Regions from separate parts of the Amycolatopsis sp. w19 genome, predicted to be linked through region 2. Evidence: riboswitches for the same ligand, from Rfam matches in the RefSeq annotation. Region 2 holds a riboswitch; the other holds the start of a gene.
What was found. A riboswitch is a leader RNA that binds a small molecule or an ion and turns the genes downstream of it on or off. The one in region 2 is predicted to bind cobalamin.
Positions count from the first base shown of each region.

Region 1: linked by a shared signal. The riboswitch ahead of ACSMFO_RS33230 (ABC transporter substrate-binding protein) and the one ahead of metE (5-methyltetrahydropteroyltriglutamate--homocysteine S-methyltransferase) in region 2 are both predicted to bind cobalamin.

Region 1 is NZ_JBPQFM010000023.1:27,536-34,689, forward strand. Features, by position in the region: gene ACSMFO_RS33225 (ABC transporter permease) at 1-790, opposite strand, end outside; gene ACSMFO_RS33230 (ABC transporter substrate-binding protein) at 792-2,300, opposite strand; cobalamin riboswitch at 2,381-2,535, opposite strand; gene ACSMFO_RS33235 (class I SAM-dependent methyltransferase) at 2,559-3,302, shown strand; gene ACSMFO_RS33240 (cation:proton antiporter) at 3,652-5,385, shown strand; gene ACSMFO_RS33245 (Prokaryotic metallothionein) at 5,598-5,804, opposite strand; gene ACSMFO_RS33250 (DMT family transporter) at 5,931-6,926, opposite strand; gene ACSMFO_RS33255 (LysR substrate-binding domain-containing protein) at 7,000-7,154, shown strand, end outside.
Region 2 is NZ_JBPQFM010000002.1:497,323-504,476, forward strand. Features, by position in the region: gene ACSMFO_RS06795 (ribonucleoside-diphosphate reductase subunit alpha) at 1-2,402, shown strand, start outside; gene ACSMFO_RS06800 (ribonucleotide-diphosphate reductase subunit beta) at 2,479-3,555, shown strand; cobalamin riboswitch at 3,638-3,860, shown strand; gene metE (5-methyltetrahydropteroyltriglutamate--homocysteine S-methyltransferase) at 3,960-6,233, shown strand; gene ACSMFO_RS06810 (cytochrome P450) at 6,372-7,154, shown strand, end outside.

The sequences.
Region 1 (7,154 bases), on a different contig from region 2:
CGAGCCCGGTGATCGCGAACAGGGATTCGACGATCACCGTGCCGGTCAGCAGTCCTTCGACGGCGCGGGCGAGCTGCTGCACGGCGGGAGCCGCGGCCGCGGGCAGGAGATGGCGCAGCACCACGGTGCGTTCGGGCAGCCCGAGCAGGCGCAGATGCTCGGCCACCGGACCCCGGGTCTGCTCGGCGATCCCGATCCGCAGCTGCCGGGCGACGTCGCACAGCTGCCGGGCGACCAGCACGATCACCGGCAGCACCAGCACTTCGGGCCGCGCGGCCGGATCCGTTCCGGCCGCGGTGGCCGGAAGGAGTCCGGTGTGCACGGCGAAACCCGCGACCAGCAGCAGCCCGAGGACGAACTCGGGGATCGAATGCAGGAACAGCGTGACCGCGGTGAGCACGCGGTCGATCCGCGATCCTTCGCGCAGCCCGCAGACCACCCCGACGACCAGCGCGAGCGGAACGAGCACGAGCAGCGTCACCCCGGCGAGCGCCGCGGTGGCGGCGAAACGGCGGACGATCTCGTCGGCCACCGGGGCGCCGGTCACGAGCGACCGGCCGAGATCGCCGGTGACCAGCCCCGAAAGCCAGTTCCCGAACCGGTCGAGCAGCGGCTGGTCGAGCCCGAGCTGATGGCGGACGGTCGCCACCTGCTCGTCGGTGGCCTGTTCGCCGAGCACGACCGAGGCCGCGTCGCCCGGCAGCAACGCGGTCACGGCGAACGTCGCGACCAGCACGAACATCGCCTGCACCATGGCGAAACCCAGCCGTCGTACGACGTGACCCCGCACGTCAGGACAGCCGGGCGCGGTCGAACCGAGCCCAATCGAAGGTGTTCGGCGGCGCGGTCACCACCCCGGAAACCCGTTTCGACACGGCGATCGTCCAGGTGCTGAACCCCCAGGCGAGCAGACCGCCGGTTTCGTGGACGATCCGTTGCGCGTCGCCGAACAGCGCCAGCCTGGCGCGTTCGTCCGCGGTGGCCGTGGCGCGATCCAGCAGCGCGTCGAACTCCGGCGAGCCGAAGCCGTTCACGTTGTTCGAGCCGCGCGTGCGGAAGCGCTGGTTGAGGAACGTCGGGACGGGCAGGGTGGCCGTGCGGGTGAGCGCGGCGACGCCCTTGGTCTTGACCTCGCTGAAATAGGTGCTCGACGCGCGGGTGTTCAGGGTGGCGGCGAGCCCGATCTCCTTGAGCTGCTGGGAAATCAGCGTGGCCGCGGTGGCGAAACCCGGGTCGACGTCGCTGGTCTCGACAGCGAAGGCCAGCCCTTCCGCGCCCGCCTCGCGGACGAGCGACCGGGCCAGGTCCACATCGCGGCGGCGTTGGGGGATGTCCGCGGCATACCCGCGAAGTCCCTTGCCGAACAGGTCGTTGCCGATCTCCCCGCGTCCGGCCAGCGCGACGCGGTTCAACGCCTCTCTGTCCACTCCGGACAGTACGGCGTGCACCAGCCTCGGGTCGGAGAACGGGGGTTGCGTCAGGCGCAGCATCATGCCCTGCATCGTCGTTCCCTTGGCTTCGAGCAGTGACACGCGTCCGTCGCCCGCCAGCCGCGCCGCGGTTCCGGCCGCGAGGTCGTGGGCGTAGTCGACCTGCCCGGACAGCAACGCGTTGACGCGCGCGGTTTCTTCGTTGACCGGCACGAATTCCAGCTCGTCGATACTCGGCGCGCCGTCCCAATGCGACTCGTTCTTGCGGAACACCGCCGCGTCGCCGGGGGTGAACGAGACGAAACGGAACGGCCCCGAGCCGACCGGCGCGGTGAAGTCCGTCGTCCCGGCGGGCACGATCTCCGCGCCGGGAGCGCCCCAGCCCGACGGGAATTCGAAGTCGGGCGCGGTCAGCGTCAGCTCGATTTCGGTGGGGGACACCGCTTTGCTGCGGGCGAAGTCCACCTTCGCGAAGTATTGCCGCGACGAGGAAGCCAGCGCGGGGTCGGCGATCCGCCGGAAGCTGTAGAGCACGTCGTCCGCGGTGACCGGACGACCGTCGTGGAAGGCCGCCTGCCGCAGCCGGATCCGCCAGCGCGTGCCGGCGACGTCGCTTTCCCAGGACTCGGCCAGCCGCGGTCGCAAGGAGGTGTCGGCGTTGTAGGCGACCAGCGTGTCGAAGAGCGCCTTGGCCCGCGCCTGGTCGACGAAGAGCGAAACCTGGGACGGGTCGAGGGTTTCCTTCGACCCGCCCGCGGCGAACGCCACTCGCAACCGGCCCGTGTCCGCCGGCGCGGTCCCGCAGGCGGCCAACGGCGTGAGCGCGGCCAGCGCGAGCAGTCTCCGACGGGTGAGCGGATGACGCGTCATAGGGACCTCCGGGACGTCGAGCACTGTCCCGGGCGCGCGACCGCACGTGAACGGGACCCCGCTCCGCACTCCACGACAGTTGGGGTTGGCGGTGTCCGGCGGGCAGTCCGGCTCACGGCTCGGCGGCCGATCACGGTTGCGGGTCAGCGCCGGATTCACACCGGCTTCCCCCGACGGGCACCTTCTTACGTTGTGGCGCACACGGTAACCCATGACCGGCGTGTGCTACACAGGATCAAGATCACGAAGGGGAGGCCGGTGGACGAGAAGCTCGCGGCGGACTGGGTCCGCCGGTGGGACGTGCAGCAGGAACGCTATGTCGCCGACCGTGAAGAACGTTTCACCGTGGTGATCGACGTCGTCGAACACGTCTGCCGCGACGTCGCCGAGCCGCTGGTGCTGGACCTAGGCTGCGGCCCCGGCTCGCTGACCACCAGGCTCGCCCGGCGGTTACCGCACGCACGGATCGTCGGCCTCGACGACGACCCGTTCCTGCTCGCCCTCGCCCGCGCGACCCGGCCGGAGCGGAGCGACATCGAGTACGTCCGGGCCGATCTCGCCGAGAGCGGCCGGCTGAAGTGGCGGCCGGTCGACGCGGCGGTCTCGACGACCGCGTTGCACTGGCTGCGCCCCGAGCGGCTCGCCGAGGTCTACCGTGACCTCGCCGTCGCGCTGAGGGCGGGCGGAGCGCTCGTGAACGGCGACCACCTCTACGACGAGCAACCGGCCATCCGCGAGCTCGCCGAAGTCGTCAAGGAGCGCCGCGCGGCCCGTGCCGGGGTCCACGCCAACGAGGACTGGAAGACCTGGTGGGCGGCGGTGGCCGCGGATCCCGCGCTGAGGGAGCGCTTCACGGCCGAAGAGTTGCGCGGCATCTCGACCGGCTACGGCAACCGGCTCAGCCCGCAGGAGCACACCAGGCTGCTCCGGGCGGCGGGCTTCGCGGAGGTGGCCCCGGTGTGGCAGTCCGGCGACGACTACGTCCTGGCGGCGCTGCGCTGAAGGGCTCCGGATGTTGTGAAAGTGGCTTTCGCAACCTTCAACGTTGCGAAAGTGGCTTTCGCAACACCTGCTCGGACTCTGCCACCCATGAGGACCGCAGGCCGGGGTGAAGGGGACTTTCCGCTCGTGCGATGAGGGGAAGGTCCCCTTCACCCTGTCGGTCGCCACCGAAACGCTCTTTGCCACTCACGACGCGTTCGGCGGCCTCGGTACCTGGGCGGCTTCGCGCACCGCAGGCGAGGTGGCTTTCGCGACACACCGCACTGACCGGCTCCGACTTGCGGGTCCGCTGACCTCGTGTCCAATGGACACGGCAAGCCACTGACCGGCGAGAGGACACGTGAACCCGGTGAACCTGACCCTCGTCGTCGTCCTCGGTGTCGTCAGCATCGTCCTGGTGGCCGCGTTCTCCGAACGGCTCAACGTGGCCGCTCCGCTGAGCCTCGTGGTGGCCGGTATCGGCCTGAGCTTCCTGCCCGGCGTCCCGCATCCCGAGGTCGAACCGGAGCTGATCCTCGCCGGAGTACTCCCGCCGCTGCTGTATTCGGCGGCGGTGAACATGCCGGTGGTCGATTTCCGGCGGAACATCCGGCCGATCACCGGTCTCGCGGTGCTGCTCGTGGTGGGGACGACCCTGGGCGCGGGCTGGCTGTTCCACGAGCTGATCCCGGACATCGGCTGGCCCGCCGCGTTCGCGCTCGGCGCGGTCATCAGCCCCACCGACGCCGTCGCCGCGACCTCCGTGGGACGGCGGCTCGGCCTCCCGCCCCGGCTGCTGACCGTGCTCGAAGGCGAAGGACTGGTCAACGACGCCTCCGCGCTCGTCCTGCTGCGGTCGGCCGTCGCCGCGGTCGCCGGGTCGGTGTCCGTCTGGGGCATCGTGGGAGAGTTCGTCTTCGCGGTCGTCGTGGCGGTCGGGATCGGATTGCTCGTCGGGATCGTCAACGTCCGGGTGCGCGCGTTGCTGGGCAACGCCGTGCTCAACACCGCGATCTCCTTCGTGGTCCCCTTCATCGCGTTCCTGCCCGCCGAAGAGGCCGGAGCCTCTGGCGTGCTCGCGGTCGTCGTCGCCGGCCTCGTGACCGGTCACCTCGCCCCGCGGCATCTGCGCGCGACGGATCGGCTCGCCGAGGCCGTCAACTGGCGCACCGCGGCCTTCCTGCTGGAAAGCGCGATGTTCCTGCTCATGGGACTCAGCGTCAAAACCCTCATCGACGAGGTGCACGACGACGGTTCGAGCGTGTGGCGCGCGCTCGGCATCGGGCTGGCCGCGTCGGCGCTCGTCATCGTCGCGCGCATCGTCTTCGTCGGGCCCTTGGTCGGCGGCCTGTACCGCGAGCAGCGGAAGGCCGCTCGGTTCAAGCCCCGGCTGGAAACGACGCAGGCGGTGCTGCGGGGCGACGAGTCGAATCCCGCCGTCACCGAACGGCTGGACAAGGCGTCACCGAGGCGGGTGGCGCATTTCCGGAAACGGCTCGACCGGGCCGCCGCCGACGTCGAGTTCCGGCTCACCGAGACCTTGGGCTGGCGCGGTGGGGTGGTGCTCGGCTGGGCGGGGATGCGCGGCGCGATCACCCTCGCGGCGGCGCAGACCCTTCCGCAGGACACGCCGGACCGCGCCCTGCTGGTCCTGATCGCCTACGTGGTGGCGACCACGACGCTGCTGGTCCAGGGAATGACGTTGCCCGCGGTCATCCGCGCGGCGCGCGTGCCGCCGGAGGACCCGGGCCGGTTGCGGCGCGAGTACGTCCGGCTCACGACCGAACTGGCCGACGCGGCGACGTCCCTTTTGGACGATCCCGGCCTGGAGGATCCCGGCAACGGGCCCTTCGGTGACCGGGTCGTGGACCGGGTGCGCTCGGACGTACGCGTCCCGCCCGCGTCACCGGGCGACCGCCCGGCCCCGGAACAGATCGAGCAGTACCTGCGGTTGCGCCTGCGGGTCCTGACCGAACAGTCCGAACGTCTCCAGCACGCCCGGTCGAGCGGCGCGTACAGCTCCGAGGCGCTGAGCCGGGCCCAGACCGCCCTCGACGTCGAGATGGCCAGGCTCGAACAGCTGGCGGACCGGCCGATCTCCTGACCGGATCACGCGTGCTCAAGGACGGATCTCGCGTGCTTGAACACCGAACTCGGAGATCCGTCTCCAATCACGCGAGTCCGGTTTCCGAGCACGCGAGTCACGCCTAGGGCGGCGGACGGGGTCGCGCGGACGAGGCGCTTCCGGTGGCCGTGCTGGCCGAAGGCGCGGACATCGTCCCGTCAGGCGCGGTTCTTCGGTTCGCGGTCTGACGATCAGGACGTCGCGACGGCGTCGCGTGCCTTGTCTCCTCCGGCGACCGAGCTCTCCCTGGCGCAGTGCGCGCAGCAGAAGAAGCGATCCTCGACCTGGATGCCGTGTCCGACCACGCGGCAGCCGCAGTGCTCGCAGATCGGCGCCAGTTGGTGGATCGCGCATTCGAAGGAGTCGAAGGTGTGCTTCGCTCCGTCGACGGTGTGGATCTCGAACGTCTTTTAGTAGTCGTTTCCGCAGACTTCGCAGTTCGTCATGGTGGAGGGCTACCCGGCGTATGGCGCCGGCAACCGTAGGGGAGCGGGCTGCGGCTGATCCGCAGGTCATTTGTGTATCTACGTCGAACCTTGATCGTGCCGGTCACGCCCCGGGCGGACGACCGAGTGGGGAAGATCCTGGACGTTGGACGGCCGGAATCTTCCCCGCTCGCCCAAAGACACACGTTCCCGCCGCGGAGTCCGGCTCACCGCCCAAACACTGACGACGACCAGCAGACATCCGGCCAGCTGCGTGATGGTCGGCCGCTCGTGCAGGGCGATGACACCGAACACGACGGCCAGAACCGGGTGCAGCAACAGAAGTGAGGCACTCACCTGAGGCGCCAGCTGGGAAAGCGCTCCCGCGATGAGGAGCCAGGCGAGCACCTGCCCGACCAATGCGAGCGCGATCAGCCACAGCCACGCGGCCAGGTCGAGGTCCAGGTCGATCCCCGTCCACACACTGCCGACCACGACCGCCGCGGCACACGCCGCCGTCGTGGAAGCGCACACCGGGAACACGACATGGCCTTGCCCGCCGCCCTGTCGCATGAAGAACAGATACCCCGCGTAGGCGATGCCCGCGATGGTGCCGAACACGATGCCGCCGACCGGGTCCGTCCCCGGCTCGGCCTGGCCGATCACGCCGGCCGCCATGGTCACGCCGATCAGCATGACCGGTATGAGCGCGAGGAACCGCCTGGACGGGGCCGATCCGTGGAACAACCAGGTGAGCAGCGGGAACACCACCACCTGAATGGTGAGCAGCACCGTGGAGATGGACGCGCCGACGTCCTCGATGCTGGCCACCCAGAACACGTAGTCGATGCCGAGCAGCATCCCCGCCGCCAGGTCGAACCGCATCAGCCGCCACGGCCGCGGCCCGATCCGCCGCCATTCCCGGATCGACAGCGGGACCAGCACCGTCAGCGCGATGGCGCAGCGCAGGAACGCGGTGGTCCCCGGACTCGCACCGGACAGTTTGGCGAACCCGGCCGACACCGAAGTGCACGCCGCGCCCCCGGTGATGCGCAGCGCGGCCGTGCGGTGCCGATCGGGTGCCCGAACACTCATGGCGATCACTATGCCGAGTCCGGTCGCATAGCAAAAGTGAATGTTCCTACGGTGAAATCGGTAGCATTGCTTCATGAATCTGGGTCGGCTGCAAGCGCTCGCGTCGGTCGCGAAGTACGGGTCCGTCGCCCGCGCCGCGGAAGTCCTGCACGTCACGCCGTCCGGGGTGTCGCAGCAGCTGAACAAACTGGAGAAGGAGACCGGACACCCGCTGCTCGAACCCGCGGG
Region 2 (7,154 bases):
GCGTGCTCGTCGAGCAGGAGCCGAACTACTCCTACGTCAGCGCCCGGCTGCTCGCGGACAAGCTCCGCGGCGAGGCGCTCAGCTACCTCGCGGGCGTGCCGCAGCAGGCCAGCCAGGACGAGATGGCCACCCGGTACCCGCAGTACTTCCGGGACTACCTCAAGCGCGCCATCGAGCTGGAGCTGGTCAACGCCGAGCTGCAGACCTTCGATCTGGACAAGATCACCGCGGCCATCCACGCCGAACGCGACCTCGACTTCGGCTTCCTCGGCCTGCAGACCCTGTACGACCGGTACTTCCAGCACCACGACGGGGTCCGCTTCGAGCTGCCGCAGGCGTTCTTCATGCGCGTCGCGATGGGCCTGGCGATCCGCGAGGACGACCGTGAGGCTCGTGCCATCGAGTTCTACGAGCTGCTCTCGACGTTCCACTTCATGGCGTCCACCCCGACGCTGTTCAACTCGGGCACCACGCGTCCGCAGCTGTCGTCCTGCTTCCTGACCACGGTCGACGACGACCTGGACTCGATCTTCCAGGCGTACAAGAACAACGCGCTGCTGGCGAAGTACTCGGGCGGTCTCGGCAACGACTGGACCCCGGTCCGCGGCCTCGGCGCGCACATCAAGGGCACCAACGGCCAGTCGCAGGGTGTCGTGCCGTTCCTCAAGATCGCCAACGACACCGCGGTCGCGGTGAACCAGGGCGGCAAGCGCAAGGGCGCGGCCTGCGCGTACCTCGAGACCTGGCACGTGGACATCGAGGAATTCCTCGACCTGCGCAAGAACACCGGTGACGACCGTCGTCGTACGCACGACATGAACACCGCGAACTGGGTGCCGGACGAGTTCCTGCGCCGCGTCGAGGCCGACGCGCAGTGGACGCTGTTCTCGCCGAACGAGACCCCGGACCTGCACGACCTCTACGGCAACGCGTTCGCCGAGCGCTACCGCGAGTACGAGGCCGCCGCCGAACGCGGTGAGCTGAAGGTGTTCCGCAAGGTCCGCGCGGTCGACCTGTGGCGCCGCATGCTGACCATGCTGTTCGAGACCGGCCACCCGTGGATCACCTTCAAGGACCCGTGCAACCTGCGTTCGCCGCAGCAGCACGTGGGTGTCGTGCACTCGTCCAACCTGTGCACCGAGATCACCCTGAACACCACCACCGACGAGGTCGCGGTCTGCAACCTCGGCTCGGTGAACCTGCTCAAGCACGTCACCCCCGAGGGCCTGGACACCCAGCGCCTCGAGAAGACCGTGCGCACCGCGGTCCGCATGCTCGACAACGTGATCGACATCAACTTCTACACGATCCCGGAGGCGCGCCGCTCCAACCTGCGTCACCGCCCGATCGGCCTCGGCCTGATGGGCTTCCAGGACGCGCTGTTCGAGATCGGTGTCCCGCTGTCCTCGGACGAGGCCGTGCAGTTCGCGGACACGAGCATGGAGCACATCAGCTACTACGCGATCTCGGCCTCGACCGACCTCGCGGAGGAGCGCGGCCAGTACCAGACGTTCGAGGGTTCCTTGTGGAGCAAGGGAATCCTGCCGATCGACTCGATGCAGCTGCTCATCGACGCCCGCCAGGGCGACGCGCTCGACGTCGACACTTCGTCCACTTTGGACTGGGCGCCGCTGCGTGAGCGGGTCAAGACCGTCGGCATGCGCAACTCCAACGTGATGGCGATCGCGCCGACCGCGACGATCTCCAACATCTGCGGCGTCGGGCAGTCGATCGAGCCGCTGTTCCAGAACCTGTTCGTCAAGTCGAACATGTCCGGCGACTTCACCGTGGTGAACCCGCACCTGGTCCGCTCGCTCAAGGAGCGCGGGCTGTGGGACGAGGTCATGGTTTCGGACCTGAAGTACTTCGACGGCAGCCTCGGCCAGATCGACCGCGTGCCGGACGACCTGAAGGCGCTGTACGCGACCGCGTTCGAGATCGAGTCCAAGTGGCTGGTGGACGCGGGTTCGCGGCGCCAGAAGTGGATCGACCAGGCCCAGTCGCTGAACCTGTACATCGCGGCGCCCAGCGGCCGCAAGCTCGACGAGCTGTACCGCTACGCCTGGCACAAGGGCCTCAAGACCACGTACTACCTGCGGGCCCGGTCCGCGACGCACGTGGAGAAGAGCACCCTGCGCGGCACCGACGGCAAGCTGAACGCGGTCTCGGCCACCCCGGCCCCCGCCGCACCCGCTTCGCCGAAGCCCGCCGCCGCCCCGGCTCCCGCCGCCTCGCCCGCGCCGTCGGCTTCCGCCGCGGTTCCGGCCGTGCCGGTGACCGCTCCTGCCCCGGCCGCCAAGCCGGAGCCGAAGGAGATGCCGAAGGTCTCGGACGTCGACTTCGTCGCCACCGAAGGCGCCGCCTGCCGGATCGACGACCCCGACTGCGAAGCCTGCCAGTAAGACATCGTCGTGAGTGGCGATTCGGGTTCTGACCCGAATCGCCACTCACGACCCCCGACTCGTGAAGTGAGCTTTCATGACCACCTTTGACGCCTCCGCCGACGCCACGGGCCTCGGTGAGATCGAAGTCGGCGCCGCCCGCATCAACGTCGACGACAAGCGGATGATCAACGCCCGCGCCGACGTCAACCAGCTGCTGCCGATGAAGTACACCTGGGCGTGGGAGAAGTACCTCGCCGGCTGCAACAACCACTGGATGCCGACCGAGGTCGCCATGCAGGCCGACATCGCGCTGTGGAAGTCGCCCGACGGCCTCACCGAGGACGAGCGCACCATGCTCAAGCGCAACCTCGGCTTCTTCGCCACCGCGGAATCCCTGGTGGCCAACAACATCGTGCTCGCGGTGTACCGGCAGATCACCAACCCCGAATGCCGCCAGTACCTGCTGCGCCAGGCGTTCGAGGAGGCCGTGCACACGCACACCTTCCAGTACATCTGCGAAAGCCTCGGCCTGGTCGAGGGCGAGCTGTTCAACATGTACCGCGAGGTCCCGTCCATTTCGGACAAGGACGCGTGGGCGCTGAAGTACACGCAGAACCTGGAGAACCCGGACTTCGAGACCGGCACCCCGGAAGCCGACCAGAACTTCCTGCGTGACCTCGTCGCGTTCTACGTGATCTTCGAGGGCATGTGGTTCTACACCGGTTTCGCGCAGATCCTCTCGCTCGGCCGCCGGAACAAGATGATCGGCATCGCCGAGCAGTACCAGTACATCCTGCGCGACGAGTCGATCCACCTGAACTTCGGCATCGACTGCATCAACCAGATCAAGATCGAGAACCCGCACCTGTGGACCGAGGAGTTCCAGGCGGAGATCCGGACGATGCTGACCGAAGCGTGCGAACTCGAGGTCGCCTACGCCCGCGACACCATGCCGCGCGGCATGCTCGGGCTCTCGGCCGAGCTGATCGAGCAGTACATGCACTTCATCACCGACCGCCGGGCGCAGCAGATCGGCCTCGCGCCGATCTTCGGCGAGACCGAGAACCCGTTCCCGTGGATGTCGGAGGCGATGGACCTCAAGAAGGAGAAGAACTTCTTCGAGACCCGCGTCATCGAGTACCAGTCCGGTGGCGCCCTCGACTGGGACTGATCACCGACACGTAGTACATGAAGGCCCCCTTCCTTGCGCCTAGGTACAGGAAGGGGGCCTTCATGTACTTCTCCTTCGCGGTACGCTCCGGAGTGCTACTGGTTCGCCCGGCCTCCCAGGCCGGTCGAGGTAACAGGGAACCCGGTGCGAATCCGGGACTGCCCCGCAGCGGTATGTGGGAACGAAAGCCGTCACCGTGCGAGACACGGTAAAGCACTGGGACATGGCGCCCCGGGAAGCGACGGCCGGTAGGAGCGAGCGAGTCGCCCACGAGTCCGAAGACCTGCCCGTGGTACGCGCGCCGACGGCGTGCGTGAGTCCGGGCCTCGTGGGATGGGCACGACCGAACGGCGGTCACTCCTGCGCGCCCCGGGCTCCGACGACAAGCTCGCGAGGAGAGAGCTGTGACCGAAATCGGCACGACAGTGCTGGGCTACCCCCGGATCGGACCGGACCGGGAACTCAAGCGTTCACTCGAACGCTACTGGGCGGGCAGGATCGGCGAGGCCGAACTGCTCGGCACCGGCCGCGCACTGCGCACCCGCGCCTGGCGGGAACTCAAGGACGCGGGACTGGATTCCGTCCCCTCCAACACGTTCTCCCATTACGACCAGGTGCTCGACACCACCGAGCTGTTCGGAGCGCTGCCGGAGCGCTTCACCACGCTCGGCCTCTCGCCGCTCGACACCTACTTCGCCGCCGCGCGCGGGGTGCAGGACGCGCCGGCGATGGAGATGACGAAGTGGTTCGACACGAACTACCACTACATCGTCCCCGAACTCGGCCCGGACACGACGTTCTCGCTCACCGGCACCAAACCGCTGGACGAGTACCGCGAAGCCCGCGCGATCGGCGTCGAGACCCGGCCGGTGCTGGTGGGCCCGGTGACGTTCCTGCTGCTCGCGAAACCGGCCGAGACGGCTCCGGAAGGCTTCCGCCCGCTGGAGCTGCTCGACAACCTTCTCGACGCCTACGTCGAACTACTGCGCCGTCTGCACGACGAAGGCGTCGAGTGGGTCCAGTTCGACGAGCCCGCCTTCGCCGCGGATCGCAGCGAACGGGAACTCAACGCGCTCATCCGCGCCTACCACCGGCTCGCGAAGGAGACCGCGCGGCCGAAGATCCTGGTCGCCGGATACTTCGGCGGGCTCGGACGCGGACTCGGCGTGCTCGCCCGTTCCCCGATCGACGCCATCGCCGTCGATCTCGTGTCCGATGAGTCCTTTGTGGACGCCGTCGCCGCCGAGCCCGCCTTACGGGACAAGGAGGTCTTGGCCGGTGTCGTGGACGGGCGCAACGTCTGGCGCACGGATCCGACCCGCGCGCTCAGCCGGGCGGCGACGGTGCTGGGCACCGCGAAGTCGGTCAGCGTGTCGACGTCCTGTTCGCTGCTGCACGTGCCCTACGACGTCGAACGAGAGGACGGGCTTCACCCGCGGCTGAAGGGCTGGCTCGCTTTCGCCAGGCAGAAGGTCGACGAGGTCGTCCTGCTCGGGCGTGCGTTGAAGGAAGAGGGCGTCGACCTCTCCGCCGCCCGCGCCGCGGCCACGGATCGCGCGACGGCGGCCGACCTGGCCGACAGCGGGGTCCGCGCCCGGCTGGAGGCGCTGCGGCCGGAGGACACCGTCCGCTCCCCCTATGCCCGGCGGGCGGCGGCTCAGCAGGCCGCGTTGAAGCTGCCGCCGTTGCCGAGCACGACGATCGGCTCGTTCCCGCAGACCACCGACGTCCGCAAGGCGCGGGCCGCGCACAAGGCGGGTTCGCTGGACGACGCGGGCTACGAAGCCGCGATGAAGGCGGAGATCGAGCGTGTCGTCCGGCTGCAGGAGGACCTCGGCCTCGACGTGCTGGTGCACGGTGAGCCCGAGCGCAACGACATGGTGCAGTACTTCGCCGAGCGGCTGGCCGGGTTCGCGGCCACCGACTTCGGCTGGGTGCAGTCCTACGGTTCGCGCTGCGTCCGGCCGCCGATCTTGTACGGCGACGTCTCGCGTCCGGAGCCGATGACCGTCGAGTGGGCTCGCTACGCGCAGGGTCTGACCGGCAAACCCGTCAAGGGCATGCTGACCGGACCGGTGACGATCCTGGCGTGGTCGTTCGTCCGCGACGATCAGCCGCTGGGCGAGACCGCCCGTCAGGTGGCGCTGGCCATCCGCGACGAGGTGCACGACCTGCAGGAGGCGGGCATCCGCGTCATCCAGGTGGACGAGCCGGCGTTGCGGGAGCTGCTCCCGCTGCGCGCGGCGGCGCACGAGGCGTACTTCGCGTGGGCGGTTTCTTCGTTCCGGCTGGCGACTTCCGGGATCGACGACGCCACGCAGATCCACACACATATGTGCTATTCGGAATTCGGTGAGGTGGTCAAGGCGATCGACGCGCTCGACGCCGACGTCACCAGCATCGAGGCCGCGCGGTCGAAGATGGAGGTCGTCACCGATCTCGGCGCGGCGGGCTTCGGCCGCGGCGTCGGGCCGGGTGTCTACGACATCCACTCGCCGCGTGTCCCCGGCGTGGACGAGGTCAGCGGCCTGCTGCGGACCGCCGTCGGCGCCGTGCCCGCCGAGCGGATCTGGGTCAACCCGGACTGCGGCCTGAAGACCCGCGGCTACGCGGAGGTCGAACCGGCCCTGCGGAACCTGGTCGCGGCCGCCCACACGGTCCGCTCCGAACTGGCCTGACCGGTCCGTGAAGGCCTCCTTCCCTACCCTCAAGGTAGTGAAGGAGGCCTTCACGGAACTTCCATCGAGGTATTGTCAAGGCGTCAATAAGGGTGCGATGGTGGAGCGGTAACCGGTCTCAGCGGGGAGATGGTCACCATGGCGAACGCCGTCGAAAAGGTCACCGGGGCGCTGCGCGAGCGGGTTCCGCCGCTCACTTCGATCCCCCTGCCGCGTTCGGTCGACCAGCGCTGGCTCGGCGCGACCTGGCCGGTCCGCGAACTCGCGCCCGCCCCGCCGGGTCTCAAACCCGTCCTCGGCGACGAGGGCCCGCCGGTCATCGGGCACGCGCTGGACTTCATGCGTTTCGGCATCGAGTTCGGCCTCAAACGCTACGAGACCTACGGACCGGTGTCGTGGATGGGCGCGTTCGGGCGCCGCATCGTCGCGCTCACCGGCCCGGAGGCCACCCAGATCGCGTTGGTGAACAAGGACAAGGCCTTCTCCCAGGAAGGCTGGAAGTTCTTCATCGAGCAGTTCTTCGACCGCGGCCTGATGCTGCTCGACTTCGGCGAGCACCATCTGCACCGCCGGATCATGCAGGCGGCCTTCACCCGGCAGCGGCTCACCGGTTACGTCGACCAGATGGGCCCGGCCCTGCGCGACGGTATCGCCGCGTGGGCCGACCGGCCGAACCCGCGGATCTACTGGTCCCTCAAGCAACTCACGCTCGACGTCGCGACCCGTGTGTTCATGGGCATGAGTTCCGGCGACGACGCGGCCGCGATCAACCGCGCGTTCGTGAATTCCGTGCGCGCGGGCACGGCCATCGTGCGGTTCCCCGTCCCCGGTGGCCGCTGGGCGGCGGGACTGCACGGCCGCAAGGTCCTCGAACGCCACTTTTCGGCGAACCTGCCCGCGAAACGGGCGAGCGACGGCGAC